3 regions of the Alkalihalobacillus sp. NPDC127517 genome follow, and region 2 is predicted to be linked to each of the others. Evidence: riboswitches for the same ligand, from Rfam matches in the RefSeq annotation. Region 2 holds a riboswitch; each other region holds the start of a gene.

Region 1 (10,926 bases), on a different contig from region 2:
AAAGACTAATGCCACAATATACAGCGCTAGTTGTCCGAAGCGGTTCAGCAAACTAGCAAGGAAAAAGAGAAGAAATCCTACTAAAATGGTTAATAACAAATCCAGTCCAAAGTCTACAAAGAAACTAGTTTCAATGTTTAAGATGGAAGACCAAGACATAAAGGTTAGTGTATCTCTTAAAACAGAGCCTTGAAGAGTGGCAGCGATAAAAAGAACGATTTGGTGAACTAGGTTAAAGAGTACGGACATCCCAAGGATATAAACCATACTACCTAAAGTGAATTGATTACGTGTTAAACCAAGATGGATTGAGTAATCAAGATCTTCTTTGACTAAACGAAAAGCAGTGATAGCGACAAAGACAATGATTGGTGCGTTTGTTACAACAAACATATCCGGTACACCAACAAAAAATGCGATCAAATAAGAGGCTACAATGATCGTAAGTAAAATTGACCAAAAAATTGTTATGCTTTTTACAAGCTCAGAAGCATGAATTCGAAGTTGCGCAACTAACTGATTCATGTGAATGATTCCTCCTTATGATTTGTTAGATAAACCATTAATTGTTGTAAAGAGAGTTTTTGTCTGGAGCAGCTGGCCGGTATATGAAGACTTGCTAACTCTTCCGCGTCTTCAATATAAAGTGTGATGCTGTAATCTCCCATGAAATGAGACCGATCCAGTACCTTCCCTTTTGTTGCAAGAGCTTCAATGGCTTCCTTTGGTCCCTTTATAAGGAATGAACGCTCTTGAAGCTGTTCCACCGTCTCGTGTAGAGAGATCCGTCCTTTTTTCATGAAATAGATTTCTTGGAACAGATCGCTGACTTCGTCAATCAGGTGAGTGGATAGAATAATTGTTCGTGGATGCTCAGAATAATCCTCAATTAGTACCTCGTAAAATTGCTGCCGTGCATGGGCGTCCATGCCGATATATGGTTCATCAAAAATGGTTAGCGGAGATCTGCTAGCAATACCGACTGTAATGCCAAGAGCGGACTCCATTCCTTTTGAGAGCTGAGACACTTTTTTGTGATGAGGCAGCTCAAAGATCTCGAGAAGCTCAAGAGCCTTTTCAGCATTCCAATTAGGGTAAAAGGCAGGCATTGTTTTTAAGATTGTTTTAATTGTAAGGGTAGGCTTAAAGTTCTTACTTTCTCGGATAAAACAAATGTGATTTAACGTGTCGGAGTGGTTAAAGGGTTGATGGTTTTTGACTTTAACTTCTCCTGTATCTGGGAGTGTTTTTCCTGAAATGAGGTTTAATAAAGTTGTTTTACCTGCTCCGTTTCTTCCTAACAGTCCGTAGATAACATCCTCTTGAAATGAACAATTTACTTCGGTTAAAATTTGGTTTTTCTCGATTTTTTTTGAAACTTGTTGGACAGTTGCTTGAAACGTCATTTTTCATTTCCTCCTTCATCAATTAACAGTTTAATTTGGGTTTTACTAAGCTGAAGATACTCAGCTTCCTGTAGTAATGGAACAATATATCGCTCGTAAAACTCTACTTTACGTTCTTTCAGTAAAATCTCTTTGGCTCCCTCTGCAACAAACATCCCGACACCTCTTTTTTTGAATAAGATTTCTTGTTCGACAAGAAGGTTAATCCCTTTTGCTGCGGTAGCTGGGTTGATCTGATAATGCTTGGCAAATTGGTTTGTTGAAGGCACTTGTTCACCTTCTTTTGTTGTGCCGTTAATAATATCGTCCGCGATCCGTCTTGCAATTTGTTGGAAGATCGGTTGACTATCATCGATCGAATGAGACATCATTACCTCCTTGGTTCGTTACTAATGTAACTAACTATAGAACGTCGGTTGAATTGTGTCAACAAAAAAAGAATTAGATTATGAGGAAAGCATACGAAAAACACCTCTGAAGCATTGTTCTAGAGGTGTTTTTCTGCATTTAATTAATGTGTGCCAGAGTACGGAAACTGGTTGGAATATCCTGAAAATTGCTGGTAGCTTTGTTGTAATTTCTGTGGCGATTCGCTATCAATGGCATACAAACCTTTTTTAAACATGACATCATACAGATTACGTTGGCAATCCTGAGATTCTTGATAAATCGTGCTTATGTCCTGATAAAGCTCTGAATGACTGACCTCATTTTCAGCGACATCATATGAATGTGTGATGTACTTCTCAGTCGTCAGCATATCCGTGATGAATTCACGATCTGTCATTTGCGTATCTTTCGGAAATGATGTTTCTTGATTTTGAATTTTCATGTGAATTCTCCCTTCTTTTACTGTACAGTTGGTTGTTCAGTTGTTGGCTTCAGGTGATTAAGCAAACGCTCGTAATGGCGCTGGTGCATTTGTCCGGCTTGCGTGATCGCTTCTTTAATTTCTGTGTCCTGACAATAAGATGCATAGAAATTCGCTTTTTTCATCGCAAGTAGGTTCCAAGAAAGCATGTCGTTAAGGTAAAGATGATCCTTTACAGAGATAACCTGAGGTGGTTTCTGCATAAACCCTTGCTGCTGGTTAGCTTGTGTTCCTTGTTGTTGCTGTTGCATGATGTAGCCTCCTTTTTAATCAAACTGGCCATACGTCTTTAGTTTGAAAAATGTTGACGGTTTTTATCCATCCAAAATGCGTATCAATTGTAGAGGTACCGTAAATCGGACATAATAGCAGTAAGAACAACCTAGGGAGGCAACAAATATGAGTGTGACATTTTATCAGTATCCGAAATGTGGAACCTGTCGAAAAGCAAAAAAGTGGCTAGAAGATCATCAAGTTGATGTCAATTCAATACATATTGTTGAAGATCCACCTTCAAAAGAAACGTTAAAGGATTTGTACAATAAAAGCGGACTTGAATTAAAGAAATTTTTTAATACGAGTGGTCAAAAGTATAGGGAATTAGAACTAAAAGATAAGCTCGCATCAATGAGCGAAGATGAAATGCTAGAGGTCCTTTCTTCTGATGGAATGCTGATTAAACGACCGATTACAACAGATGGCGATAAAGTAACACTTGGATTTAAAGAAGAACAATTTGAACAAATCTGGAACTAACTCATTTTTTTTATAACGAAGTTCAGTTATAATAAATGCAGATTGGAACAAGTTGATGGAGGGGTTATGACATGACGAACAATTTACCAGCAGAACTTAAGTATTCAGAGGAACATGAATGGGTTAAAACAGAAGGAGATAAAGTTCGTATTGGAATTACAGACTTTGCTCAATCAGAGCTTGGGGATATCGTATTCGTTGAGCTTCCAGAGATTGGCGACGAAATCGAAGCGGACGAGCCATTTGGTAGTGTTGAATCAGTGAAAACAGTATCTGAATTATACGCACCAATCAGCGGTAAAGTTGTTGAGATTAATGAGAACTTAGATGACTCTCCAGAATTTGTGAATGAGTCACCTTACGAAAAAGCATGGATGATTGTTGTTGAACCTAAGGATGCAGGTGAAGTAGACAAGCTAATGTCTGCTGATGAGTACAACACAATGATTAGCGAAGACTAAATACGTACGGAAACCCTTCAATTTTTGGAGGGTTTTTTTGTGCGTTATCTCTTCTCTTTCTATAGAAGTTCGTATATGATTACTTAGGGAACCGAAATAGAAAGATATAGGAGAGGGCAAATGGCTCAATTTACAAAGGATTGGTCAACAAAAATTAAAGGATACAATCTGAACATTCGTCTATTTCTCTTGGCTTCTTTTATGCTGAATGTAGGAATGGGCATTTTTATGGTCATTTATAATTATTATATAAGAGAACTTGGCTATGCTGATGATGTAAACGGCCGAGTAATCGCCATGCAGGCAACGGCTACAGCAATTGCGTTACTTCCAGTAGGCTTGCTAAGCGATCGACTTGGGCGTAAGCGTCTCATTCTCATTGGTTCAATCATGGTCGCGGCAAGCTTGGTCTTGCGGAGTGTTGGTATCGCAGAAGATCTTTTAATTCTTGGAGCCTTCATCACAGGTTTTTTTATGGCATTTGTACAGGTAACAGCCATTCCACTCCTTGCAGAGAACTCGAAGGAATCTGAACGCGTCCATTTATTTAGCTTAAATGCGGCGATGATGATGGCTGCCAATGTTATAGGGAACTTATTTGGTGGAATATTAACCGACTCCCTACATACGTGGTTCGACATCTCCATGCTCGAGAGTGTCAGAATTACACTTTTAATTGGTGTGACCATTGTTTGTGTAGGGTTGATACCACTTATAAAAATAAAAGAAAAACGAAAGATAGCGTCGTTCCAAGCAGGACGATTGTCTGGATTCAAGCAGTTAGCTGAGAAAAAAGAATCCTTAAAATTAATTGTTTTATTTGCGTTGGCCAGCTTGTTAATCGGCTTTGGCTCAGGGCTGGTTATCCCATATTTAAATCTTTATTTCACGGATCGCTTTGATGTAAGTTATTCACTTGTAGGGATCATCCTGGCGCTCGGACAGGGGATGACAGCGGTCGCTATGATGATTGGACCGAGTGTGGTAAAACGATTTGGCGAGGTTAAAGCCGTTGTGCTACTTCAAATTGGATCACTACCATTTCTTTTGTTAAGCGCCTATACAGAAATTCTCTGGCTCGCCGTCATTGGATTTTTGTTCAGGCAGGCCTTAATGAATGCTGGAAACCCAATTCACTCAGCACTTATGATGCGATTGGTTGACCCCTCTATGCGTGGTCTCGCCAACTCATTAGGGCAAATGGTCTTTCAATTAGGTTGGGCAATCATGGGACCGGTGTCTATGGGCATTGTGTTAATGTATGGTTCGTATACAGGCTATGCCATTGTTTTTACAATTACCGCATGTCTCTATTTAATTGGTTCTGTTTACTTCTATTTTGTATTTGGCCGGAAGCAGAAAGATATTCCAGCCCCTCTAGTCGTTGAAAAAAGTTGACCAGTTTATGATTGCATGCTATGATTTTCCCAACTTAGTACAAAATTAAATAAACTCTTATCAAGAGTGGCGGAGGGACTGGCCCTACGATGCCCGGCAACCACGGAATCTCACAGATTCTGCAGGTGCTAATTCCAGCAAAGTAACGAATGTTGCTTTGACAGATGAGAGAGGGATATATGAAAACCTTCTGCTTATCTGCATGAGGTTTTTTTGTTTTAGTACGAATAGAAAGTGAGGATTACGCTTGTGATAACACTTAAAGGATTAAAGAAAGTTTTTGAATTAAAAAGTGGAGCCGTTACTGCAGTAGATGGTGTTGACTTAACAATCGAAAAAGGCGGTATCTTTGGCATCATCGGTTATAGTGGTGCAGGAAAGAGTACACTCATTCGTATGTTGAACATGTTAGAGCGCCCGACTAGTGGCGAAGTAAACATAGATGGAGAAGACATATCCAATTTATCAAAAAAAGAGCTCCGGAGATCCCGTCAAGAAATGGGAATGATCTTTCAACACTTCAACCTACTATGGTCTCGTACGGTATACGATAACATCGCCTTTCCTCTCGAAATCGCAGGGGTTAAAGGTGAAGAAAAAGATCAACGAGTTAAGGAACTAATTAAGCTTGTTGGGCTGGATGGAAGAGATGCAAGTTATCCTTCTCAGCTAAGTGGAGGACAAAAACAGCGTGTGGGAATTGCAAGAGCTCTTGCAAACAATCCGAAGGTGCTCCTATGTGATGAAGCCACTTCAGCCCTGGATCCAAAAACGACTGAATCCATCTTAGATTTGTTAGTGGATATCAATCAGAAGCTTAAGCTAACGATTGTATTGATTACACACGAAATGCATGTTATCCGTAAGATTTGTTCCGAGGTAGCTGTAATGGAGAATGGACAAATCGTTGAAAAAGGCCCTGTACTTGATGTGTTCCGACACCCTAAGGAAGAAATGACAAAAGAGTTCCTTAAACAAATTACAGAGCACGATGATACAGAAGAAACCATCCAAGAGCTTTTAGACGATGCAGGATCTGGAGACATTGTTCAGTTAACGTTCTCAGGAACGAGCGCAGAACGACCATTAATCTCAGAACTCATTCGTACATTTACAATTGATGTATCCATTCTTCACGGTAAGATTACAAAGGTTCAAGGTGGATCGTATGGAACCTTGTTTATCCAGATTACCGGTGATGATGCAGAAAAGAAAAAAGCATTAGATTATATTATGACCAAAGAGGTTGAAGCGGAGGTGTTACGCCGTGACTGAAGCATTATTTCCAAATGTTCGTTGGGATCGTATCTGGGATGCAACCCTTGAAACCATCTATATGACAGGAATTTCTTTAATCGCTACATTTATTCTTGGTATTCTGCTCGGATTACTGTTATATTTAACTGGTAAGGGTAACTTATGGGCCAATAAGCCGATTAATACGGTGATTGGTGCTTATGTAAATATCACACGATCGATACCATTTGTCATTCTTTTGATTTTAATTATTCCATTTACTAAGTTATTGGTTGGGACAATTCTTGGACCAACTGCTGCCTTGCCTGCACTGATTATTGGGGCGGCGCCATTTTATGCACGTATGGTTGAAATTGCTTTAAGAGAAATTGACCGTGGTGTGATTGAAGCGGCCCAATCGATGGGAGCAACATCTTCAACCATCATCTTTAAAGTATTACTACCAGAATCTACACCTGCACTTATCTCAGGTATTACAGTTACAACAATTGCAATGATCGGATACACGGCCATGGCTGGAATTGTTGGTGGTGGAGGACTCGGAACACTTGCTTACCAGGAAGGGTTCCAACGAAATAATAGTGATGTAACATTGGTGGCTACAGTTGTCATTCTACTAATCGTATTTGTTGTACAGTGGATCGGCGACCTTCTCACATATAAAACAGATAAACGCTAAAAAATCAGATGGGGGATGGAAACATGAAAAAAATCTTAGGTACGCTTGGAACAGCAAGTCTTGTATTAGCTCTAGCGGCATGCGGAACTTCTGGGGACGATGAAAGTAACAATGAAGGTAGCACAGGAGGAGACACTCCAGCAGAAGAGGAAACGTCAACTATTAAAATCAGTGCTTCTAATACACCTCATGCAGAGATTTTAGAAGAAGCAGCTAGTACTTTAGAAGAAGAAGGAATTGAGCTTGATGTAATCATTGCTCAGGATTACAACATTCCAAATATTGCCTTAGACGATGAAGAAGTAGATGCAAACTTCTTCCAACATCAGCCTTACCTTGATCAGCAAACAGAAGAATTTGGTTATGATTTTGCTGTAGCTGGTGCTATTCACATTGAGCCGTATGCACTGTATTCATCCGAATATGATAGTGCTGATGATATTCCTGAAGGTGGCACGATTATCTTTAGTAATAACGTTGCTGAAGAAGGACGCGCACTTCATTTATTAGCTCAAGAAGGTTTAATTACACTTGCTGATGGCGTTGGCTATGAAGCAACATTAGATGATATTGAAGAAAATCCAAAAAACCTTCAATTTAGAAATGATGTAGATGCATCTCTTCTACCTCAACTGTATCAAAACAATGAAGGCGATGCGTTGATTATTAATGCGAACTATGCACTTGAAATTGACCTGAATCCAACAGATGACGGTCTTATTACCGAGTCTGGTGATGCTGAAAACCCATTTGCTAACTTGATTGTTGTACGTGCAGGTGATGAGGAACGTGAAAATATCAAAAAATTAGTTGAAGTTCTGCATTCTGATGAGATTACAACCTTCATTAATGAGAAATATGAAGGTGCAGTTGTACCTGTACAAGAATAAAGGATAAAGCACACCTAACTCGGGTGTGCTTTTTTCATCGCATAACTTCTCACCAACCCGCTCATACTACTGACATACGAATATATAAGTAGAAGGAGTTTGAGGCTCATGGAACAGCAACAATCTAAGCAGGATAATACGATTCAAGAGGCACTTCACACGTACAAAGAAGGGCTTCATTCATTTACACAGAAGCTACCTCACATTGCGAAGAGTTATAATAAGTTCACAGAGTCCTGCTTTGAAGAAGGTACATTAACGAAAAAGGGGAAACAATTAATTGCCCTTGGAATTAGTGTTTATTCTCAGGATGAGTATTGCATTATTTACCACACAAAAGGATGTCTTGACCAAGGATGTAGTGAAGATGAAATACTTGAGTCGGTCGGAGTAGCAGCAGCATTTGGTGGCGGAGCTGCAATGAGCCAAGGTGTAACCCTTGTCCAAGAGGCGATACAGAAGCTTGGAAACAAATCAACAAAGCAAGCGTTTCAATAATAACAATGAGATCTAGCAGCACCCTTTGGTGTTGCTACTTTTTTTTGTTATAATGAAGTTTCGCCTAGTAGGCTCGACACCTTGAACTCAGGTTGGATTTGTTATAAGATTAGAATGAGAATAGAATGATAATAAGTAAATTGAACGGCTGTGTGAATTTTGTTTGTACAGCACATACATTGGAGGTAGTGAAAATGGCAGCATCACATTTAAAAATTGAGAACTTGAACGTTTCAATAGAAGGAAAACACATTCTAAGAGATTTTAGCTTAGACGTAAAAGGTGGAGAAATCCATGCAATCATGGGGCCAAACGGTACAGGTAAATCAACGTTAGCTTCTGCAATTATGGGTCATCCTAAGTATGAAATCACAAGTGGTTCAATCCATCTTGATGGTGAAGATGTACGTGAAATGGAAGTGGACGAGCGTGCACAAGCTGGTCTTTTCCTTGCAATGCAATACCCAAGTGAAATCAGTGGAATTACAAATGCAGACTTCCTTCGTTCAGCAATTAATGCTGGAAAAGAAGAAGGCGAAGAAATCTCTCTAATGAAATTCATTCGTAAAATGGATTCAAAAATGGATGTACTAGATATGGATCAATCTTTCTCTCAACGTTACCTTAACGAAGGATTCTCAGGTGGAGAGAAGAAACGTAACGAAATTCTTCAACTTCTTATGCTTGAGCCGAAAATTGCGATTCTAGATGAAATTGACTCTGGTCTTGATATTGATGCACTTAAAGTTGTTTCAAAAGGTGTAAACGAAATGCGCGGAGAAGATTTCGGTTGCTTAATTATTACTCACTACCAACGTCTGTTGGACTACATTACTCCTGATAAAGTCCACGTTATGATGCAAGGACGTATTGTTAAATCTGGTGGTCCAGAGCTTGCAGAACGTCTTGAAGCAGAAGGTTATGACTGGATCAAAACAGAGCTTGGTATTGAAGACGAGCGCGTAAATCAGGAAGCATAATAAAAGTAGATCAACAATAAAGGGTGGGTATATATGCCAGTTGAGACAAACGTACAAGTTTGGCAGGATGCTGTCCAAACATTATCTAAGGAACTGAACGAACCAAAATGGCTAAATGAACTGCGTATAAACGCCGTTTCTCAGGTGGAATCACTTGAATTGCCTAAACCAGATAAAACAAAGATTGAAAAATGGAACTTTACTTCTTTTACACATGAGCTAGTTGAGAATAAAGTGGTAACATCTCTGGATGCTCTTCCTGAGAGCATCCAATCTCTTATTGAGAAAGATGTACAAAACGTAATCGTTCAAGAAAACGGAGATACAACATTCAGCAAAGTATCTGAAGAGCTTGCTAAGCAGGGTGTCATCTTCACAGACTTGCGTACAGCAGTTCAAGAACATGCTGATTTGTTGAAGAAATACCTCTTTACTGAAGTCGTTGATTCTACGGAAAACCGTTTAACGGCTATCAATGCAGCACTTATGGCTGGTGGAGTGTTTGTCTACGTTCCAAGAAACGTAGAAGTAGAGCTTCCATTACAAGCTGTGTATGCGCAAAACCAAGCAGATGGTGGATTGTTTAACCATGTTGTCATTGTGGCTGAAGATAACAGCTCTGTGACTTACGTTGAAAACTACTCATCTACTGGGGATAAAGCATCTCTTGCAAACATTATTGCTGAAGTACACGTTGGTGCGAATGCACGCGTTTCCTTCGGTGCAGTCGATAACTTGGATGATCAAGTCACTTCGTATATTGTACGTCGTGGACATGTAGCTCGAGATGGCCGTCTGGAATGGGCTCTTGGTCTAATGAACAACGGTAATACAGTGGCTGAAAATACAACTCATCTAATTGGTGATGGTTCTACAGCTGATACGAAGTCTGTAACAGTTGGTACAGGTTCTCAAAAACAAAACATCACAACGACAATTTTCCATCACGGTAAAAACTCTGACGGACAAATCTTAAAACATGGTGTAATGAAGGAATCTGCATCAACCATCTTTAACGGAATTTCTAAGATTGAGCATGGTGCATCTAAGTCAAACGGTGAGCAAACAGAACGTATTTTAATGCTTAGCGAGAAGGCAAGAGGAGACGCTAACCCAATCCTTCTTATTGATGAAGATGATGTAACGGCAGGTCACGCTGCATCCGTTGGACGTATTGATCCACTTCAAATGTTCTACTTGATGAGTCGTGGAATTTCTCGTAAAGAAGCAGAGCGCTTGGTTATTCACGGGTTCCTTGCCCCTGTTGTAAATGAACTTCCAATCGATTCCGTAAAAGAACGTCTACGTGAAGCGATTGAAAGGAAAGTTAAGTAATGCATGCGGCTGAAATCAAGAAGCTTTTCCCGCTTCTTGATCAACATGTTAATGGTAAACCACTTGTTTACCTTGACAGTGCCGCCACTTCTCAAAAGCCTTATACCGTGATTGAGAAGCTGGATGATTACTATCGTCGCTACAACTCAAACGTACACAGAGGTGTTCATACACTTGGGACTATGGCAACAGATGAGTATGAAGGGGCTAGAGAAAAGGTTCGCGCTTTTCTTGGTGCTGCTTCTACTGAAGAAATCATCTTTACTCGTGGGACAACAACGGCACTTAACCTTGTTGCCAGATGCTATGGAACAGCGAACCTAACGGAAGGTGATGAAATAGTGATCACTCCGATGGAGCATCATAGTAATATCATTCCTTGGCAACAAGTAGCT
Region 2 (10,926 bases):
TAGCCTATGCAATCTATACAGTTGATGACACAGATCTTGGGCTAGAAAAACTTACTGTGAATCAAGAGAAATTCACCCGTATTCCGTTAAGTGGACTTGTTTTAGAAGGAGGATTTAATCGTGCCAGCACCAATGGTACGCAAACTCAACGTTTTGAAACAGGGACTTGGCACAACCCAGACTTCAGGTTCGCCTATGTAACCTTTGGCTATACACCTAATCCAGAAGCAACGGAAGCACGGATCATCTATACCGGAGAAACGGTCACCACACCGATTGAAAATCAAACCTTCGTCTTAATCACAGACAGCGATGAGAGCTGGTATGAAACACATACGGTGGAAATCCTTAATGAAAGTGGCGAGGTACTCGACTCATTTGAGCTTGATTCAATGAGTGGAGGGTTTCATCATTAATACACAAAAACGTTCTGCACCCATAGTGGATACAGAACGTTTTTTTGTTAAACGAGAGCTTCCTGCTCTTCTTTTAAACGACTACCAAGATATTTCGCTACCTCAAGCATACCGAATACACCAGCTTTCTCCTCGGCTTCTGAGTTGTAGTTTGTGTTTGTATTAATGTCATACGTATACAGATTTCCTTCTTGATCACGAATGCATTCAATTCCCGCAATTTGCACGCCATTTGCTTTTAACACGTCAGCATATTGACTGAGGACTGGTTCGTTAAAGCTATGATCAATTTGGAACTTCGCATTTGGCTCTTCCCCAGCTGGGCAGAATAAGTCTTCAATCGAGCAAGCATCTGCCGGGCATAGCTCAAAGCCTTCAGATGTATCAACTCGCACCGCATAAACAAATTCTCCTCCTACAAATTCACAACGTGTAATGTATGGCTCAGGAGCCTGAATATATTGCTGCAGCAAAGTAATCCCGTCAACTGGCTCTTCAAAGGCATCACTCTCAAGATACGTTTGGAGTGCTCGTTTGTCCTGGAATAATTGGACACCAAGCCCTTTTCCGGCACGATTATGCTTCGTAATAAAAGCTTGTCCATCAAATGTATCCGCAGCCTGTAGAATTTGGTCTTTGCCAACCGCAGCCACTGTTTTTGGTGTGCGTACGCCGAATTTTTCAAGCTCCATATATTGAACCACCTTACTCACCTCAAGCTGCAATGCCCGGCTATTATTAATTACCGTACGACCGTAACGTTCGAGCCAAGCCAGCACTGCTGCTGCAAGCTCAGGCGCATAACGGTGACCTCGCGTGTGAGAAGAAGCACTCATACGCGAATAAAATATACCTTCAGGAGGAGCATCGTTTAGATTAATAGCTCCACTGCCTAAATGCCAATCCTCATATGGTAAGCCTAACTCTTCTAATCTGTTAAATAAGTGGACGGTCCACTCCTGATTTTCATGTATGACATAGATCTTCTTCATCTTAGATTGTCTCCTTTGTTTGCTTTCTTAGTTGTTCAACAACGGGCATCACATCGCGAGCGAAGCGTTCCATTTCTTCATATTGCGGCGAGCATTGTAAGAGCACTAGATCAAGCCCAACCTCTTCATACTCCAAAATTCGTTTGGCAATCATCTCTGGTGTGCCAATCAATTCAGGTCGTAACCCGCGGTTGGATACAGAGTAGTCTTGCAGTTTAATTTGCTGTTCCAGCTGCGATTTGCTTGTAAAATCATCGTATCCCGCATAGGCATCAGATTCCTTCACATCCGTAATGCGGGCAAGCTCAGCCTGGGCTTCTTCTTCAGTATCACGACAAATGACGTAAGCCGCCATTCCAAAACGTGAAAATGGTGTGTGCCCCGTTTTCTTCCGACGTTCCTTCATATCAGCAATCTTCGCGCGGATCTCTTCTACTGTACCACCGTGCATCACGTAGGCGTCACATTTTTCAGCGATTGTTGTTTTGCCCTGCTCACTCTCACCACCAGCATAAAGAATCGGATTTGGACGCTGAACAGGTTTTGGTGAAAGCTTCGTATCCTTTAACTGATAGTAAGTTCCATCATAAGTGAAGGAGTCTTCTGTCCACAGTCCTTTTAACACATCAATGAACTCCTCGGTTCGTGCATAGCGCTCATCGTGCTCTGTGAATACTCCACCATATTGTCGCGCTTCCTCAGCCCACCAGGCAGACACAACATTTAACGTAAACCGACCGTTACTAATCTGATCAATATTCGCCGCCATCTTTGCCGTAGTCGCTGGATTATGGAACCCCGGACGAATCGCCGTCATTAACTCTATTTTTGAGGTAACCGCAGCAAGCGCCGCAGCTGTAGTCCATGCCTCGAGCACATCTTCACCTGGACCCTTTATATCATTTAAGTAAAGTTCAGCAAGGAGAGTTGTATCGTATCCCCAATCCTCCGCTGCTTGAATCACTTTTTTTGCATAATCAAAGGTTGCCGGCATCTGTTCATCTTGAACATTGCGTAACCACCCTCCAAAAATCGGTAGCCAAAACCCATATTTCATTTGATACGCCCCCACTCTATAATAAAAAAAACACCTCTTCGATAAGAAGACGTGTGCGTACTCCTTATCTATCAGAATGATCATCATTCTGCTGGATTTGGCACCTGTACATCTGTGTCGGTTGCCGGGCTTCATAGGGCCAGTCCCTCTGCCTCTCTTGATAAGATATATGATTGTCTATTAATTTTATCAGATTAATCAGATTTACTCAAACATAGAGTTTCAAGATGCATTCTCTCGCGTTTTATGACGAACTGAGCGAAAAATTAAATAAATGATAAGTATTCCTAGAACAATGACTAATGCTGATTTGATGGGAGTTGGCTCTCCGATCATGTTCTGCAATAGATCACCTGGACTAAAGGGGACGCCGAGCCATCTTAAGATTCCTTGAGCTAAAAAATAGAATACTATCCCTAGGATAAACCACTTCATAAAGCCGCCCACCACCTCATGATTCAGAAAATAGATTATATTCAGTGTATCAAGAATTGATGTGTTTGAAAAGGATGAGGGTGTGTAATGCTCCATTCTGCTCTCTAACGTTCCAATCCACCTCCCCCCCAAAAAAACAGCAAGCATCCGAAGATACTTACTGCTTGGCATGGGCTTCTTCTGCTGCTGCCATGTCCATATGAAAGAACTCCCAAAGGTGGCCATCGATGTCTGCGAAGCTCCATCCATACATGAATCCGTGATCCTGTGGTTCATTATAAGCTCCTGCTCCTGCAGCGAGTGCTCGATTTACAACCTCGTCCACTTCTTCTCGGCTATCAAGGGAGAGCGCGACAATCGCTTCGGAGTGAGTGCTTGTGTTTGGGATTTCTTTTTTGGTGAACGATGTGTAGCGGTCTTCTTCAAGAAGCATCACATAAATGGTTTCGTTAACGACCATGCATGTTGCACTTTCGTCTTCGAATTGTTGATTAAACGTAAAGCCAACCTCTGTAAAAAAGGACTTTGATTTTTGTAGATTCTTGACTGGAAGATTCACAAAGATTTGTCTTGCCTTAATATTCATCCGTTACCCTACTCTCATCATTTTGTTCCCTTATAATTCGCCTTCTTTTTGCTAGTTCCTGCTTTTGTATCGTTCTCTTTTGCTGTGTATTCAAAAAAACCTGGAACGTCATAAGTGTTTACCTTATCAATCGATTCCATAACCTTCATCTTAATTTCTTGTTCAACGTCTTCTCGGTACTGCCAAGGGATGTGACGAATGCTTTTCTTGATCTTCGGCTCCATCTTCTCAATGAGATCTTTTTGTCTTTTCGTATCAATCATGCTTGTCCTCCTGATCTATAGCTGTTCTTAATTTTGAAAGAGCTCTTGTCGCAATTTGAGAAACATTCTGTGGTGTACTTCCAAGCCTTTTGGCAATGGCCTTATGACTGAGTCCATCTAGAAAATAGAGGTTCAGCACCTGCTTTTGCTTCTCAGAGAGCTTGAGAAACTGTTTGTATAGTGCCGGATTCTCAATCATTTCCTCCAAATGCTGCCCTCCATCTGTGACAAGACTCTCTACGCTTGGACCCTTCGATTCTAAGACATCATGAAGATAGAGTGAGTGATCGTCTGAGAGTGGTTGGTCCATCACATAGGAATGGCGTGCGAAATGACGCCTGTAGCGTTTGCTTACATCAATAGAATAAAAGTGGATCAGTTGCGAAAGATATTTCACTAGTCGAAGCTCCATATAAAAACTACGAAAATATTCATTCACAGCCTCCCTATTTTTAACTGTTGGTTCTACAATACTTTCTATTAACAGCTCCATATGCTGTTCTTCTTCAAGAAATGCTTTAATGACTGGTGTGTTAAGAGCCTTTTCATAGGTTATGACAAACTCTCTAAACTCATTTGACTCCTGATAGGCACGTTGGTTTACTAACTCCATCATCCATACCTCCTTTCTCTTTAAAGAGATGACAAGCAACGAATAATCAACGTTTCATAAAATAAATAAGAACTTATGTTCTCATTATACACAGAAAATGCGAATATATGTTCTTGTCAATTTGGGAAATAAGTTGATTTTTTATTCATGGAGATCTCTTTATATAGTAGCTTCTCTTAAAGGGGTGAAAAGATGGGAACTATGCCTGAATGGACGATGTTGCTTGCGAACGTTGGTTTTCCAAGTGCTGTTGCCTTGTATCTACTGTTTCGTTTTGAAAAGCAAATCACCGCACAGACGCTGGCCATTGAAGACCTGACAAGGAAGCTTGCAACCAAAAATGAGGAGGACGAGTAACATGAATATCATCCAAGATTTAATTCCAACGAGTAACTCAAACCGCCCAGGGACAAGCCTTGCTCCAACTTTCATCACCGTACACGAAACAGCCAACACCAACCCAGGAGCCGATGCAGAGACGCATTCCCGCTATGTTAAAGGAGCAGATGCCCAGAGCCGACAAGTCTCCTGGCACTATACAGTAGACGATTCCACCACCTATCAACACCTTCCGATTAATGAAGTGGGGTGGCACGCAGGTTCAATTGGGAACAGCCAGTCAATCGGAATTGAACTTTGTGTGAATAGCGATGGGAATTTCACCGCAACACGCCAAAGAGGGGTTGAATTAATCCAGAGCTTAATGAATCAGTTAGACATTCCACTCTCTCGTGTGGTCAGCCATCAGCATTGGACAGGCAAAAACTGCCCAGCTAATCTATTAAGTGTCTGGAATAGCTTCATCCAAGAGGTAGGTGGCAGTAGTAACGACTCAATTGGAACCGTTCGGGTGCTCGCGTCTTCTCTCTGGGTATACAACCGTCCAGATTGGAGTGCACGCTATCAGACAGTCAGTCGCGATGAAGTCTTTACCGTCGTACGCGAATTGATTGTGAATGGATCAAAGATGTATGAGCTTCGTAGCGGTCTATTTATCACCGCAAATACGCAATTCGTTCAGTTCCAGGCTCGTTAAGTATAAAAGAAGAACTCGACATCCCAGGCGGGAGTCGAGTTCTTCTTCTATACCGTTAGTATCGGTTTATCTATTCCTTTTTGATAAAAAGCGAGCGTGCCTTCCTTTTCCTCAACTGAAAAATACGTACCCCAATCCGCATCGTAGCGAACGTCCGGCGCTCCATACACTGCAACTGCTTGAATATGTGTTCCAGGTTCGAGCGTACTCACAACTGTTGGAATACTGGTTCTTGGCTTCATAATGTTTGTATTTATGTTTGGATACACAAGCCTCGCCTCTCCTGTTCCATACAGCCGCTTAATTCCACTTGTTCCACCACTATAGGAATAGAGCGCTTTGCCTTCTCCTACAATAATTGATCCATTTCCATCATCACCAAGTCCTACAGCAAATCCACCTTCTGCAGCAGTTAGTGGCCTAGCTGTTCGGATACGATGAATCCGCAAATGACATGGGAGCCTTGGAACAATCCATGTTTCTATCGTGACATCTCTCCATGGCTGCCAATCCATTTTGATTAGTGATTTTGAGAGTTGACTATACGTGGACGAGCGTTTCACTCTGAAAAGTTGGTCCTGCTCACTTAATGCAAGCATCGAGTCAAAAGCTCCCTGCTCAATTCCCCACTCTGCCCGGGGAACACTAAAACCGAAGTGGCTCGAGTAGACAAACTTCTCATACTTTGCAGAGGTATGGGTATGCTCATTTGTCCTGGGGTGACCTGCATTAAAGATAGCCGCATGACCCAGATGCCGAGCCAGTACTTTATTTGCTTCAGCTTGCGCCTGAACTTCCATTAGAGATGGCATTCCCTTTTCATCTGCTTTCCAAAATGGATGATCATCAGGAAGCGCCAGAAATAGGAAGGTTTTGAGTGCCCAATACGGCGAGCCCGGCGAATTATAGTTTTCCGACATCCCTAAATTCGGATACTCGTACCCAATGGTCAATACACCTCGTGCATCAAAAATCGATCGGTCCATCCATTTACGAAGATGACGAAACAATAGTCCTTTTATCTCGCCCAGTGTATAGGGAGCAACGTCTACCTCCGCAAAGACGATCGCACTCCAGAATGCAGCCTGTGCAAAACGATACGTCATACTGCGACCATACGGGATCGCACCTCCATCGTCCGCAAACCAGTAGATGAAGTCCTTGGCAAAACGCTTAGCTCTTTCTTTATAGAGAATGGCTCGTTCTGGATCCTCCCCCTCCATTACCTTGGCATAAAAAAGGCTATAAAAGTGAATCGCAAACGGGACATAATAATCACGATGCGCATCTTCCCCGTCTGCGTACCAGCCATTCCCCAGATAAAATGCTTCCATCCGTTCAAGCGAATCCTCGATCGTTTGCTGGCTATATGGCGCGCCAACTTGCTTTAACCCCAATTGAACAAGAACCGGGAAGAACAGCCAATTGCAGTCATGACATTTGTACTGACTGCTTTGGGAGAGCCATGCAACAAGATGCTCACGCTCCTCGTTTGTTAGCTTCCCCCAAAGCTGATTTGGCATTAAACAAAGCGCATAGCCGTATACGGACATTTCCACTAACATCTGATGGTAATCAGTTAGCTTCCCCCAATATTCAGAGTGGTTTGGGTCCGTTCCATTCCTAACACCTTCAACAAGTCGGTCGAGATAGGTAGGATGACTGCCACCAGCTACGAGTGGAGCTACTCCCCAGAAAAGTCTTGAGAATGCTTCCATATGAGCCGTTTTTGAGCCATAAGAAGATCCCGTCTCCCCTAAATGAATTCCTGCATGACCTTCTTTTAACTCATCCATCACAGGATTAACGAGTTCCAAAAGCCATTTCTCGATATCCGCTTTCGTTTCACCCATTTGAAGACTTTCACGTTTCATGTGAACACCCTTCCATTCGATTGATTTCCTCTATTGTAAACCCTTACAATAGAGGAAAGGTACCCTTTTAAAGCAGATCGGAGGAGCTTTTATGAAAAAATCCTTATTCACAGACAGTCACGGAGAACCCATTTCACGTGAGCGTGTTCATCATAAGATCCAGCAGTCATCTTTTCTGCAAAAGTGGGTCCAGGACCTCTCCACCTATGCGCAATCTGTTTTACATACACCAATGCCTGAACTAGACTATGATTCATTTAACGCGTATGTCGTGGACGGAAATCGTGATCCTTATCAACAGGTTTACTTTGAAAGGCGCAAGCGTCTTACCACCTTTTCGATTCTGTCATACCTCTATCCAGACCACTCGGAGTATTGTAAGCATCTTCACTCAACCATATGGGCTATTTGTGGTGAATGGACGTGGTGTTTGCCTGCCCACCTTCATCTAGACTCAGCATTCGAGCAATCTGATCACGCGGCTTATCAACAAATCGATTTATTCGCCGCTGAGACGGCCTTTTCTTTAGCTGAAATTTTAACAATGTTCAAAGATTCGATGCCTGCTCTAATCAAGCAGAGGATAACCTACGAAACTCGCAGAAGAGTGCTTAAGCCATTTCTTAAAATGGACCAACCATGGGAGCAGGCTACTCATAATTGGTCGGCTGTCTGCGCCGGTTCCATTGGTGCATGTGCGATGTACGTAATTAATTCCAATGAAGAGCTTCAACGAATCCTTGATAAATGTATAAAAAGCGTCTCTTATTTTATATTGGGGTTAACAGATGAAGGAGTATGTCAGGAGGGCTATCATTACTGGCAGTATGGATTCGGATACTTTATTTACTTTGCAGATCTACTAAAAAAGCATACAAGAGGCAAGATCAATCTATTAACGCTTCCTAAAATAAACGAAACCGCTCATTTTCAAGAGAAGGTCTTTATGGGGCAGGATACAGTCGCTAATTTTTCAGATGCGTTGGAAAAGGCTGCGCCACTACTTGGGCTCAGCTATTATCTCCACACTCATTTCGACAAAGTACACCTGCCTAAGGCAAATGAGTGCGCCACATTTGATTCAGACCCCTGCTACCGTTTTGCGCCTGCCATTCGTCATTTTATTTGGTACGATGACACGAAAGAAGGTGGAACGTGGCCCACGCACACAACCCACTTTTCCGAGGCACAATGGTATCTCTCAACCTTTACCTATAAGGAACAATTGCTTGGCGTTGCCCTAAAAGGTGGTCACAACAATGAACCTCACAACCACAATGACCTCGGCCACTTTATGATCTATGTGGATGGTGTGTCCATGCTTTCAGATATTGGAGCGGGGCATTATACAAAAGCCTCCTTCAGTACAGACCGGTATCATATGCTCTCAAACGGATCACATGGCCATTCCGTCCCTATCATCGGGGGCTACGTTCAACAGCAGGGTGCTGATTCGATTGCCAGGGTTCTCTGCTTTAAAGAAGATCAAGGTCAACAGAGCGAATATCAACTAGAACTCACACATGCGTACTCCGTTCCTTCTTTGCAGTCGTTTACTCGTAAATGGGAGATCAATAGGGAGTTCGGACATGTTCGTTTGACTGATTCATTCACACTTACATCACCTGAACCAGTCATGGAACGGTTTGTGAGTCTAGCTGAGAATGTGCGTGTTAAACCGGGTACAATCATAATCTCTCAAGGTGAGACTTCTCTTCATATACTGTTTGATCAAGAGTTCACTCCAACTGTAACAAAAGAGAAGATACTAGATCACTTTGGGGATGTTAAAGAAATCAATCTGATTGATTTTAGCTTTGAACACATAGTAGGAAAGGTTTCATTTACGTGTCATTTTACAGTCAGACCTACTCTAACCGATAAAATGGCAGACTGATCGCTAAATAGACGCATACAATCAGAGAGACATACAACAACACGTTCGACAAATGAATCAACTAGGTATCCCGTAATACTTCCGCTTATCACAGCAACAGGCAGTAAAAAATAGTTGTGGAGCTTCTGTGTAGACGTGGTTGTGTAATTTCGTTTTTTACAGTGTGGACACGTTACTCTGCGCCAATTAGAGAGAATAATTTTCCACAGAGGTACGTTTTGATTGCAGTGGTTACATGTTCGATTCATCGAAGTAATCCCCCCTCCTAATTAAACCCAATTAATTTAGCATTACCCTCTTGAGCTGTTAGGAAAACGAAAAAGAGTAAGGCACCCACGCCTCACTCTTTTTCTTGTTTTTTTACAACGGTATTAAATTACCTTGTTATCTAATGCACGTTACTCAAAATAATTGAAATTTCCTTCATCGATGGCTGCTTGTTTCTCATCTAAAATTTGTTGGTAGCCCGCATTTAAATACCGTTCCTTGGCAGCTTCATAATTTTCATCGAATTTATCTTCAGGTCCCATAACAACCATTAGATAGAGTTCTTGAAATAATGCATTTAAATCAGCTTGATAATCATTCTGACTATCTATGACTACTGTGAATAAAGGATCTTGTATAGAATACTCCCTTGTTTCATCTTGATATTTAAACAGATCATCAACAATATACTCGAAACCTGGAGGTGACCAAAAGCTTTCCATTGCTTTACGTGTTAACTCTTCAGTCTCAAAATAAGGGGCTTCCGTTACAAGTGCCCAATAATCTTTGTTATTGTTCATTGATAGAGCTGATTCACCATTGAATTCTGTTTCAATAATTGGGATACCATCTGAATCTAATGTATAGTTTTCACCTTCAATCCCATTTTGCAAGAAGAATAGATTTTCAGACTGACTCATCCATTCTAAATACAACCATACAGCAATTCTTTCTTCTTCAGTGGCAGATTCATTTACTCCCATAATTAAGCCAAATGGCCAATTGGCTCGCCCTTGTGGCACTCCTCCTTCGGGTATTTCAGCATATGGAGGAAGTACAGCAAATTCAGCTTCTGGATTATTTTGTAGTGTAGATGTGTAAAGATCCGTGTTAGAAGAAATGTACTCTCCCACTATACCTGTTCGACCTGCTACAAACTCTGACCTGATTTGATTCCCATCTGTACGCAGGTAAAACTCCTGATCTATTAGACCATTATGATACCGATAACTTAAATTCCTAAGCCAACGTTCTGTATCTTCCGTTGTAAAATCAGCCACCATAAGGTCTGAATAAAGTGCACGGTATTCTGGATCAATTGGCCAGTCACGGAAAGCATAATTATAGTTGTAAATATTAGCCGTCAATCCTCCACCCATTGTACCAATTCCTGCATCCCTCCACTTCTCTGCCATTTCATTTAGCTTTTCAAGTGACGTTAAATCCTCCACTTTCATACCTACTTGCTCAACCCAATCCTTACGAATAACAGTTGTATAGTTACTGACATCTGGTCGATCAGCAAAGAAGAACATGTTTTGATCATCCACAACACCAAATTGTTCATTCGTGTCTTTTAAGTTTTCCCAATATGTCGGCGCATATTTAGCCAGTTCATCTATATCAAGCGGCTGTAACACATCACTGTCATAGTAAGCCAACGCTTGTGGCATATCATAATGGAAGATAACATCTGGTGCATTTCCTGCTGCTAATAATTGTTGAAAGTCTGTTACTTCACTAGCTCTTGCTATCGGAACAAAGTTGAT
Region 3 (10,926 bases), on a different contig from region 2:
TCACAGATTATGGCGTGGATGTTAGACGAGTACAGTAAAATCCGTGAATTTGATTCACCAAATTTTATTACTGGTAAGCCACTGGTTCTTGGTGGTTCACATGGTAGAGAATCAGCAACAGCAAGAGGAGTCACCATCTGTATTAACGAAGCCTGTAAAAAAGCAGGAATTGAGCTAACAGATGCTAGAGTCGTAATTCAGGGATTCGGCAATGCTGGTAGTTTCCTTGCTAAGTTTTTGCATGACGCTGGTGCAAAAATTGTTGGGATTGGTGATGCATACGGTGCTCTATACGAACCTGATGGATTAGATGTGGATTATTTATTAGATCGCAGGGACAGCTTTGGTACAGTGACAAAGCTATTTAAAAACACGATTACAAACGAAGAGCTACTTGAACTTGATTGTGACATTCTTGTTCCGGCAGCTATTGAAAATCAAATTACAAACGAAAATGCAGATCAAATAAAAGCGTCTATTATTGTTGAAGCAGCAAATGGACCAACAACAATGGAAGCGACAGAGATACTGGCTGAACGAGGCGTTCTTTTAGTGCCAGATGTACTAGCTAGCTCTGGAGGTGTGACGGTTTCTTACTTTGAATGGGTTCAAAATAATCAAGGGTATTATTGGACAGATGATGAAGTGGAAAGAAAGCTTGAAATCATGATTAAAGGCGCATTTAATAATATCTATCAGCTTTCTAAGTCACGGAAGGTTAATATGAGATTAGCAGCCTATATGATTGGCGTAAGAAAAATGGCCGAAGCTTCTAGATTTAGAGGCTGGGTATAAGTTTATTGATCAAGCAGTGAAATCGATGATTTCACTGCTTTTTTTATGATTCGTGAAACCTGCATGAGTGCAAGCGAGTATGCTATACTTTTTCTGTCTAAAATGCGGCATAATAAGGAAGCAAAAGCAGGATTGGAGTGTGATTGGTTTGAGAACAAAGGAAGAAGTGATCATCATTGGTGGAGGGCCATGTGGATTAGCGGCAGCCATTGCCTGTCAGGACAAAGGCATTGAACCACTTATTATTGAAAAGGATCATATTGTCAGTTCGATTTATAAGTACCCAACTCATCAAACCTTTTTTAGTACAAGTGAGAAGCTTGAAATTGGAGATGTGGCTTTTGTAACCGAAGAACGGAAACCTCATCGGAATCAAGCGCTTGTTTATTATCGAAGTGTAGCAGAGAGAAAAAACTTACGAATTCAATCACGTGAGGCCGTGTTAAACGTTGATAAGCAAGAGGATGGCACATTTGTCGTCACAACTGAGAAACAAACGTACGTGGCGTCCTTTGTCATTATTGCAACAGGGTACTATAACTCACCTAATTATATGAATATTGAAGGGGAGGACTTAGCTCATGTCTTTCATTATTTTAAAGAAGCGCACCCATATTACAGACAAAACGTTGTAGTAATAGGTGGAAAGAACTCCGCCATAGATGCAGCGCTTGAATTAGAAAAAGCAGGTGCCAATGTAACGGCCCTTTACCGTGGAAATGATTATTCGTCAAGTGTGAAGCCTTGGATCTTGCCAGAGTACGTTTCGCTCGTAAAGAACCAAAAAATACATCTTGAATTTAATGCGGAAGTTCATCAAATAACTGCGGACTCTGTTCATTATTCCGTTTCAGGTGAGTCTAAATCGATTAAGGCAGATTACGTGTTTGCAATGACAGGTTACCATCCAGATCATCAGTTCATTAAAAGTATGGGTGTAATGGTTGATAATGAAACAGGTAGACCGACATTTGATCAGGATACGTATGAAACAAATGTGGAGGGACTATTTATTGCTGGCGTAATTGCGGCAGGGAACAATGCCAATGAAATCTTTATTGAAAATGGGCGTTGGCACGGCAAAGGCATTGCATCAAGAATTGAAGACATTCGTGCCAATCAAAAGGAGATGACTGAATGAAAAAGGTTGTGTTACTAACAACAGGTGGTACGATCGCAAGTACGGAGAACGAAGCAGGTAAATTAGTAGCGGGTGAACTAACAGGTGAGGAGCTTGCTAATTTGTGCGACCTGCCAAGTGATATTCATGTTACGGTCCGTTCAATGCTTCAAAAGCCTAGTGTTCATATTACATTAGACGACTGGCTTGAGCTTAAAAAAGAAATTGAAGATGCCTTTCTGGATGAAGAGGTCTCGGGAGTTGTGGTCACGCATGGAACGGATACATTAGAGGAAACTGCATATTTCCTTGATTTAGTTATAGAAGACGAGCGACCGGTTATTGTGACAGGCTCACAACGTGGTCCGGAACAGTTAGGAAGTGACGCTTTTATTAATTTACGCCACGCCATTTATGCTGCTTGTCATGAATCACTTCGAGGTGTAGGTACAGTTGTGGTGTTTAATGAACGTCTTTTTGCTGCCCGGTATGTTAAAAAAGAGCATGCATCAAATATTCAAGGGTTTAATGCTTTTGGATTCGGTTATTTAGGTATTATCGATAATGATACGATCTTCTTATATCAGAAGCCGTTAAACCGTCATACATACGCGATTCAAGATGTGTTGCCAAAGGTCTCTATTTTGAAAATCTATTTAGGAATGGACGCTTCCATTTTAGAAAGTGTTGTAACCCATTCTGATGCGATTGTACTTGAAGGTGTTGGTCGTGGACAGGTACCTCCGAGCCTCGTACCTATGTTAGATCAGGCACTAAAACAGGGTAAACACATTATTATGACTACCTCATCTGAAGAAGGAAAGGTCTATCCAACCTATGAGTATGCGGGTAGTGCCCATGATTTAGAGCAACGTGGCGTGATATTAGGTTCTGATTATGATAGTAAAAAGGCACGTATTAAAACGATGGTACTGCTAGCCGCTCGCGCGGATATAGCACAGGGTTTCTTAAGTTAATGGCTTTTTCTTGTCAAGTTGGAGACAGAGGAATATAATGGATTTACTGAATGCGATGAACAGCACCTCCCTTGATGAAGGATTTGGCAAGTGGGTAAACTGTACGTCGGAAAGGCAGGTCGTAGATGTTTTCGTTGCTAACGGCTGCAATAGCACCTGCAATCGGACTGCTAACTTACTTTTATCTTAAGACAGATTACCGTCGTGCAATCTATGGAACCATTATTCGAACCTTTTTGATGGGGTTCTTGTTAGTGTTTCCGGTAATGGTTTTACAGTTTGCATTTATTGAAGAGAATGTTTTTCCATATGAATGGCAACAGGCGTTAATTCTGTACGGCTTTACTGAAGAGTTCTTTAAATGGTTTGTGCTCTACATTTTTGCCTATCAATTAGGAACCATTAACAGGCGTAATGATGGGATTGTGTACGGCGTATCGTTGTCGCTTGGCTTTGCTACCATGGAAAATATCCTCTATTTAATTGCGCACGGTATTGAGACGGCGGTCGGACGAGCGTTGTTACCAGTCTCGAGTCATGCTCTTTTTGGAATTATAATGGGGTATTATCTAAGTCATGCAAAGCTCTCACCAGACAATAAAAAAAAGTTTCTGACCTATTCATTGTGGATCCCTGTGTTATTACATAGTTTATATGACTACATTGTCTATTTGTTTAATCATTATGTGTTTTTTGGATTAATTCCTTTTATGCTGATGCTATGGGCTTTCGCTATCTACAAAATGAAACTCGCTCGGAGGCTTGATCAACACTCACCACGAATAAGGAGGAATTAAATCATGCAAGGCGAACGCTATAAAGTTGTGATCCGTTGCCCACTGTGCAAGGAAAAATACATTCTTCGAGGTCATAAAAATGAGTTTGGAGAATATGAAACAGGATTCAAACGCTGTGTATGTGGCAATGAAGATCAACTTAAGATTGAAGCCACATTAGAAACATAAATTTAATACTTGCGTTTTAAACATATATCCTGTATGTTTAAGTGAATATTCATAATTTAACATGTATTCTTATCAAGAGAGATGGAGGGAAAGGCCCTGCGAAGTCTCAGCAACCAGCCTCAATAGGCAAGGTGCTAAATCCGGCAGTTTATTCTGCTAAGATAAGAGAAAGCTTATATGATCAATAAGCGCCTTTCTCTTATGTTTGAGAAAGGCGCTTTTTTCTTTTAAATGAAACCTGGGGGGACAACCATGAGTGAAAAAGCGTTAGAAACAAAATTAGTGCAAATAGGAAACCGAAAAGACAATCGAACGGGGGCTGTGAACGCACCTGTCTACTTTTCCACTGCATATAGACATACTGGGATAGGAGAATCGACTGGCTATGATTATGCAAGAACAGGGAATCCCACTAGAGAAATATTAGAACAAGCCATTGCGGAGCTAGAGGTAGGAGATCAAGGCTTTGCATGCAGTTCAGGAATGGCCGCAGTTCAAACGGTTTTATCTATTTTTAAAAGTGGGGATGAAATTGTTGCTTCAAAGGACCTATACGGCGGCACTTATCGTTTGTTTGAAGAAGGCTGGAATCATTGGGGCATTACGTTCCATTATTCTGATCCGCGTAATTTAGAAACATTTGAAGAGGCGATAACAGCTAAAACAAAAGCGTTATTTATTGAAACGCCAACAAATCCACTTATGCAAGAAGCATCGATTCCTGAATTAGCCAAGCTAGCAGAAAAATATCATCTGCTTCTGATCGTGGACAATACGTTTTACACGCCGATCATTCAGCAACCTATTAAACTCGGAGCCGATATTGTCATTCATAGTGCGTCCAAGTACATAAGTGGTCACAATGATGTCATAGCAGGATTAATTGTGTCAAAAGGCAAAGAGCTTTCAGAAAAAATTGGATATTTTCATAATGGAATTGGTGCAACATTATCAGCTTTTGATTCATGGCTTGTAATTCGTGGGATGAAAACTTTAGCATTACGTATGGAAAAGCATGAGCAAAATGCAAAAGAATTAGTTAGCTTTTTAGAAGAATCAAATGTTGTAGAAGATGTTCTCTACCCTGGAAGAGGTGGAATGATTTCCTTTAGAGTCGGTAGTGAGGCGTGGATTAATCCGATTCTTCAAAATCTTGCGTTGATTTCATTCGCAGAAAGCCTGGGAGGCGTTGAAAGCTTAATGACCTATCCGGCAACGCAAACTCACGCTGATATTCCAGAAGAAGTGAGAATTGCGAATGGCGTTGATAATCGTTTACTTCGATTCTCTGTTGGAATTGAACGAGCTGAGGATTTAATAGAAGACTTAAAACAAGCGTTTTCCAAGTTGTAACTAGACTCAGTAATAAAGTGGGAGGAGATTTAAGTGGGGTTGTTAGAGCGTCTTAAACAGGATGTATTAGTAGGTGACGGAGCGATGGGAACGCTCTTGTATGAACGCGGAATCGAACAACAATGCTTTGAAGAGGTAAATCTCAGTCACCCAGAAGAAATCATCGCCATTCATACGGAATATCTTCTCGCAGGAGCTGACGTCATCCAGACAAACACATACGCTGCAAATCGACTTAAGCTTGGCAAATATGGGTTAGCAGATAAAACTGGGGAAATAAACCGACGAGCGGTGGCGTTAGCAAAGCAAGCGGCAGAAAACCGGGCGTTTGTTGTTGGCACGGTTGGTGGTATCCGGCGTTTTCAAATGGAAGAATCTACAATTAGTGAAATTGAAGATGCGTTGACCGAACAAATCATTGTTTTAATTGATGAAGGAGTCGATGGCTTCTTATTTGAAACGTTTTATGATTTAGAAGAAGCATTACTTGTTACGTCTATTGCTAAAAAGCATAGCTCCCTTCCGGTTATTATGAACATTAGCTTAGGAGATATTGGGGTTATGAGTGGAGGCATACATGCTGCCACAGCATTTGAACAATTAATGTCCGCTGGTGCAGACATTGTTGGATTAAATTGCCGAATGGGGCCAGCCCATATGCTCAGGTCCTTTGAAGAGATTCCAATTCCAACTGATCATGTACTGGCAGTATATCCAAATGCCAGTTTACCTGATTACCGGGATGGGCGATTCTTCTACTCGTCTAATCCTGAGTACTTTGCAACAATGACGGACAAATTTATCGATCAAGGAGTTCGTCTAATCGGCGGTTGCTGTGGAACAAGGCCTGAACATATTAAAGCGATCGCGAATGCCGCAAGCGGGCGTATGCCAGTGTATGAAAAAAAGCTTAAAGTCGCTATTCGTCAGCCGCTTATAACAGATCGTCCGGCTCGTAAGGAAGAGAAGTTAACAGAGATTGTAAAGAAACGCTCTTCCATCATTGTCGAATTAGATCCTCCTAAAAAGTTAAATGTTTCTAAGTTTATGCAAGGTGCAAAAGCATTAAAAGAAGCAGGTATAGATGCATTAACTCTTGCAGATAATTCACTTGCTTCACCGAGAGTGGATAATCTAGCACTTGGCACGATGGTAAAAGAACAAATTGGAGCAAGACCTCTTGTCCACTTAACTTGCCGTGACAGGAATTTAATCGGCTTACAATCGCATCTTATGGGCTTACACACGTTAGGACTACATGATGTATTAACGATTACAGGAGATCCTACAAAAATTGGTGACTTCCCTGGTGCAAGTTCGGTTTACGACCTAGCGTCTTATCAATTAATATCCATGATTAAGCAGTTAAATGAAGGCATATCTTTCTCGGGGAAAGAGCTAGGAGAGAAAGCTGACTTTACAGTGGGTGCGGCCTTTAATCCGAATGTGAAATACATTGATAAAGCCGTTAAACGATTAGAAAAGAAAATTGAAAGTGGCGCTGACTATTTTATGAGTCAGCCGGTCTACGACATCAATCAGCTTAAAGCCATTTATGATGAAACAAAACATCTAGAGCAACCGATTTATATAGGTATTATGCCAATAGTTAGCTCTAGAAATGCTGAGTTTCTTCATAACGAAGTGCCTGGTATTAAACTTACCTCAGGCATTCGAGAAGTGATGGCAACACACGAAGGAGATTCAGAATCTTCAAAACGAGAAGGGCTGGCGATTGCAAAAGAGCTCGTGGATGCGGCTTGTGAATGGTTTAACGGTATTTATTTAATTACACCGTTCATGCATTATGACTTAACCGTTACGTTATCAGAATATATTAAAGAACGAACAAATGTAATCAAACAATCAAACTAAACTTGTAAGACGGATGTTCCATAATCGGAGCATCCATTTTTTTGTTTAAATGTTGTCTTTTAAAAACAAATGAATAAAACCTTTTTTCCAACAAAGACTAAACGCACGCAGAAATATTTAGCGGATAAATGTAATAGGAGGGAAAAAACAAATGAGCAAGTTAAAGCGAACAGTGCTTACTAAAAGTATTTTATTAACTCTCATAGCAGCACTTTGCTTACCTTTCGTCATCTCAGAAGATGCCCTTGCCTTCTCAGAGCGAGTGGTCCAAAAAGGAGCAACCGGGGATGATGTAGTAGAGCTTCAAGCACGGCTGCAGTACAACGGTTTTTATACGGGAAAAATTGATGGAGTGTATGGATGGGGCACATATTGGGCCGTTCGTAATTTCCAAGAGCAATTTGGTATGGATGTGGATGGACTAGTCGGCGACAAGATGAAAACGAGGCTAGAAAAAGCAACAAAGTATGATGAAGGCTTTGTTCAAAATGCATTAAAAGAAGGAAGAAAATTCTCGCATTATGGTGGAACACCAAAAGAGAAGCAGCAAGGCCCTAAAGGAAGTGCGAAGGGTGGTTCCAAAAGTGGTTCTAGCAAAGGTGGAACTGGTAACAAAGGGTCGAGCGGAAATGACGGTCAAGCACAAGCTCCTAAAAAACAAGGCGGAGGCACCACAATTGAAGGAAGAGGTGGGGATGAGCAACCTCAAAAGCCTGAGAACAACCAGCCGACAATCGAAAAAGCGAATAATGTTCCCTCAGGATATTCGGATAATGATATCCGTTTAATGGCGCAAGCTGTTTATGGTGAAGCGCGTGGAGAGCCTTATGTTGGTCAAGTGGCTGTGGCTGCTGTAATTGTAAACCGAATTAACAGTGCAACATTCCCGAACACAGTCTCTGAAGTGATCTTTGAACCAAGAGCTTTTACAGCAGTAGCTGATGGTCAAATCTACAATGAGCCTAATGAACAAGCTAAAAAAGCAGTCATTGATGCATTAAATGGTCAAGATCCAACTGGAAACGCGATTTATTACTTTAATCCGGAAACTGCTACATCTGATTGGATCTGGTCACGTGAACAAATTAAACAGATAGGGAAGCATATCTTTTGTTATTAGTTAATGGAGGTGTGAGGATTTGATACGTAATATACTTATTGGAGTAGCTGTCGCAGCCGTTATTGGAACGGGCGTATGGGGCTACCAACAGAAGTCAGAGGGCGACGAACTTAGAATTCAGGCAGAGAACAACTACCAACGAGCATTTCATGATTTAACCTTTAACCTTGATCAAATCGAGGACGAACTAGGAAAAACACTTGCGATGAATACAAGAAGACAGTTAACACCATCACTAGCTGAGGTATGGCGTGTAACAAGTCTTGCTCAGAAAAATTTAGCACAGCTCCCTATGCAAAACGTAAAAACGAGTGACACGGAAGAATTTCTTTATAAAATAGGTGACTTTAGCTACCGGACATCTGTTCGTGATTTGGATAAAGAACCATTAACGGAAAAGGAATATCAGACGTTAACGGATCTTCATAAGCATGCGGGGGAAATCCGCCAAAGCATGCGTAGTCTGCAAGCGCAGGCGATGAACAACAAGCATCGTTGGGTGGACGAAAGTGCGAATGAAAATGCTCCGCAAGGCGAAGAAAGCGTTCCTGGTCAATTTGAATTGATGAACAAGTCAGTAGAAGGATTCAGTGAAGTCGATTGGGGTGCAAGTAAGGACTCCATTCGAAATATTAACGGTGAGCTTAAAAAGGCGTTAACAGGTAAAGAAGTGAGTGAGAAAGAAGCACAGGATATCGGCAGAAGCTATGCTGGTGTTGGAAAAGAATCAAATGTTGACATAACTGAGACTGGAAAAGGGTTAGAATATCCGGCTTATACTCTTGTTATTGACGATCCAGATCATAAAGCCAACTATTATATGGATATAAGCATAAATGGGGGAGAGCCCATTTGGTTTATGCAAGAACGGGAGATGGGTGAACAAACAATTGGACTGAACGAAGCGACTGAGAAGGCGAGTAATTTCTTAGAGCAACATGGAAAAGAGAACATGGAGTTAATTGATAGTACACAGTATGATACAGTCGGTGTCTTTGAATATGTGTACAAACAAGACGATGTCAGAATCTATCCAGATTCGATTCTTATTGGCGTAGCATTAGATAACGGAGATGTAGTCAGCTACGAATCAAAAGGTTACATCATTAACCATAAAGAGAACCGTGATCTTGTTAAGCCGAAATTAAGTCGTGAAGAAGCTCAAACAAAAGTAAATCCAAAAGTGAAAATTATGGAAGAACACCTTGGAATCATCAAGAACAATATTAATGAAGAAGTTCTTTGTTATGAATTCCTTGGTGTACTAGATGATGATACGTATCGTATCTTCATTAGCGCTGAAGATGGGCAGGAAGAAAAAGTAGAACGCCTCATTCAATCAGAGCCTGTTTTTCAATGAGTAGAGTAGGACCTAAGAGCGAAGATTGTTGCTTTTAGGTCCTTCATTTTTGCATTGGGATATTTGTTTCACATCTTGCCATTTTGTCAGATCATGCGATAATAAAAGGAAAAAGATAGAGAGAGGATGGCGAACGTGTGGAAGTAGGAATGACGTTATATCTTGAGGCAAAGCATCAAGAAATGGAAAAGCCAGTACCGGTTTATCGCTGTCGAGTGGTTGATCTGGAAGAAGGACGGATTATGATTGATTATCCTATCAACGAAACAACAAAGAAACCGGCATTTTTCTACGATGGTACGCAATTTAAAGCATGGTGGGTAGCCAAAGAAAATGTAGTGTATTCGTTTGAAGCGACAATTTTAGGACGAAAGAAATCAGAGATCCCTGTCTTAATTTTAAATCAACCGTTGCCTGATCAAATCATTAAGCTACAAAGAAGGGAATATGTCAGAATCTCTGCTAGGGCAGACGTTGCTGTGCATCCATTCCATTCAGATTATTATCCATTTGCCTCAACAACGGTCGACATTAGCGGTGGCGGTTGTGCCATCACATTACCACGCAATTATCAGTGCCCTCCTACGGGTGAGATGGTTATGCTTTATTTAGTATTACATCGACCTTCTGGTACAGTTGATTATCTTCAAGTGAAAGCCGATATTGTCCGAATTATACAGCCGACCGAGCATTCACAGGAACGCCTTTCGTTTGAATTTCTCCAACTTGCTAAACGTGATCGAGAAAAAATAATGACTTATATTTTTGAAAAACAACTAATGGAAAAAAAGAAAATGAAGCTTTAGTGACTGGATTTTCATTAGACCACTATCTGCATATATGCTACACTTAAAGAGAAGATATCCGTTTAAATAGCGGGTTTTATTAAGTATGAACAGTTGATATGTGTTGTGAAATAATACGAGGTGTAAGAAATGAGTGATTCGGTGAATATTGCCATTGATGGGCCTGCTGGTGCAGGAAAAAGCACTGTAGCAAAGTTAGTTTCAGAGGAATTAGGTTTTCTGTATATTGACACAGGAGCCATGTATCGAGCGTTAACGTTTGCGGCATTAAGAGAAGATGTTAATATGAATAGTGAGAGTGATCTAAGCCAATTACTTAGTAACTGCCGCATTCAATTAGTTGTAAATGATGAGGGAGCGAGTGTTCTTCTGAATGATGAAGATGTGTCAAAAGATATACGCTCTCTTGAAGTCAATCAGAATGTGTCACTTGTTTCAAGCTGGGAAGCTGTGCGTGTTGAAATGGTTGAGCGTCAACGTCAGCTAGCGAAAAAAACGCATAGCGTGTTAGATGGTCGAGATATTGGAACCTATGTCCTTCCAAATGCACAATTA

What was found. Region 2 has a riboswitch for S-adenosylmethionine ahead of ACQKKO_RS08560 (LLM class flavin-dependent oxidoreductase). Riboswitches for the same ligand answer to the same signal wherever they lie in the genome.
Region 1: another riboswitch for S-adenosylmethionine. It lies ahead of ACQKKO_RS00060 (methionine ABC transporter ATP-binding protein); the one in region 2 lies ahead of ACQKKO_RS08560 (LLM class flavin-dependent oxidoreductase).
Region 3: another riboswitch for S-adenosylmethionine. It lies ahead of ACQKKO_RS01930 (methionine biosynthesis PLP-dependent protein); the one in region 2 lies ahead of ACQKKO_RS08560 (LLM class flavin-dependent oxidoreductase).

Annotation. Positions count from the first base shown of each region.
Region 1 is NZ_JBNNQX010000001.1:6,476-17,401, reverse strand. It holds gene ACQKKO_RS00100 (DUF4052 family protein) at 1-525, opposite strand, end outside; gene ACQKKO_RS00095 (ATP-binding cassette domain-containing protein) at 522-1,406, opposite strand; gene ACQKKO_RS00090 (GntR family transcriptional regulator) at 1,403-1,774, opposite strand; gene ACQKKO_RS00085 (spore coat protein) at 1,918-2,238, opposite strand; gene ACQKKO_RS00080 (hypothetical protein) at 2,256-2,528, opposite strand; gene ACQKKO_RS00075 (arsenate reductase family protein) at 2,677-3,033, shown strand; gene gcvH (glycine cleavage system protein GcvH) at 3,105-3,494, shown strand; gene ACQKKO_RS00065 (MFS transporter) at 3,615-4,892, shown strand; SAM riboswitch class I at 4,947-5,063, shown strand; gene ACQKKO_RS00060 (methionine ABC transporter ATP-binding protein) at 5,142-6,167, shown strand; gene ACQKKO_RS00055 (methionine ABC transporter permease) at 6,160-6,828, shown strand; gene ACQKKO_RS00050 (MetQ/NlpA family ABC transporter substrate-binding protein) at 6,852-7,718, shown strand; gene ACQKKO_RS00045 (carboxymuconolactone decarboxylase family protein) at 7,827-8,216, shown strand; gene sufC (Fe-S cluster assembly ATPase SufC) at 8,411-9,196, shown strand; gene sufD (Fe-S cluster assembly protein SufD) at 9,230-10,531, shown strand; gene ACQKKO_RS00030 (cysteine desulfurase) at 10,531-10,926, shown strand, end outside.
Region 2 is NZ_JBNNQX010000005.1:217,914-228,839, forward strand. It holds gene ACQKKO_RS08550 (CopD family protein) at 1-416, shown strand, start outside; gene ACQKKO_RS08555 (ATP-grasp domain-containing protein) at 464-1,408, opposite strand; gene ACQKKO_RS08560 (LLM class flavin-dependent oxidoreductase) at 1,410-2,465, opposite strand; SAM riboswitch class I at 2,527-2,632, opposite strand; gene ACQKKO_RS08565 (hypothetical protein) at 2,688-2,900, opposite strand; gene ACQKKO_RS08570 (VOC family protein) at 3,058-3,486, opposite strand; gene ACQKKO_RS08575 (sigma-O factor regulator RsoA) at 3,504-3,749, opposite strand; gene ACQKKO_RS08580 (sigma-70 family RNA polymerase sigma factor) at 3,742-4,365, opposite strand; gene ACQKKO_RS08585 (YvrJ family protein) at 4,555-4,719, shown strand; gene ACQKKO_RS08590 (N-acetylmuramoyl-L-alanine amidase) at 4,721-5,398, shown strand; gene ACQKKO_RS08595 (DUF2264 domain-containing protein) at 5,446-7,272, opposite strand; gene ACQKKO_RS08600 (heparinase II/III domain-containing protein) at 7,364-9,169, shown strand; gene ACQKKO_RS08605 (hypothetical protein) at 9,124-9,417, opposite strand; gene ACQKKO_RS08610 (extracellular solute-binding protein) at 9,568-10,926, opposite strand, start outside.
Region 3 is NZ_JBNNQX010000002.1:714-11,639, forward strand. It holds gene ACQKKO_RS01905 (Glu/Leu/Phe/Val family dehydrogenase) at 1-795, shown strand, start outside; gene ACQKKO_RS01910 (YpdA family putative bacillithiol disulfide reductase) at 944-1,936, shown strand; gene ACQKKO_RS01915 (asparaginase) at 1,933-2,892, shown strand; gene prsW (glutamic-type intramembrane protease PrsW) at 3,018-3,689, shown strand; gene ACQKKO_RS01925 (hypothetical protein) at 3,693-3,857, shown strand; SAM riboswitch class I at 3,924-4,025, shown strand; gene ACQKKO_RS01930 (methionine biosynthesis PLP-dependent protein) at 4,110-5,210, shown strand; gene ACQKKO_RS01935 (bifunctional homocysteine S-methyltransferase/methylenetetrahydrofolate reductase) at 5,244-7,085, shown strand; gene sleB (spore cortex-lytic enzyme) at 7,237-8,205, shown strand; gene ypeB (germination protein YpeB) at 8,225-9,565, shown strand; gene ACQKKO_RS01950 (flagellar brake protein) at 9,703-10,371, shown strand; gene cmk ((d)CMP kinase) at 10,501-10,926, shown strand, end outside.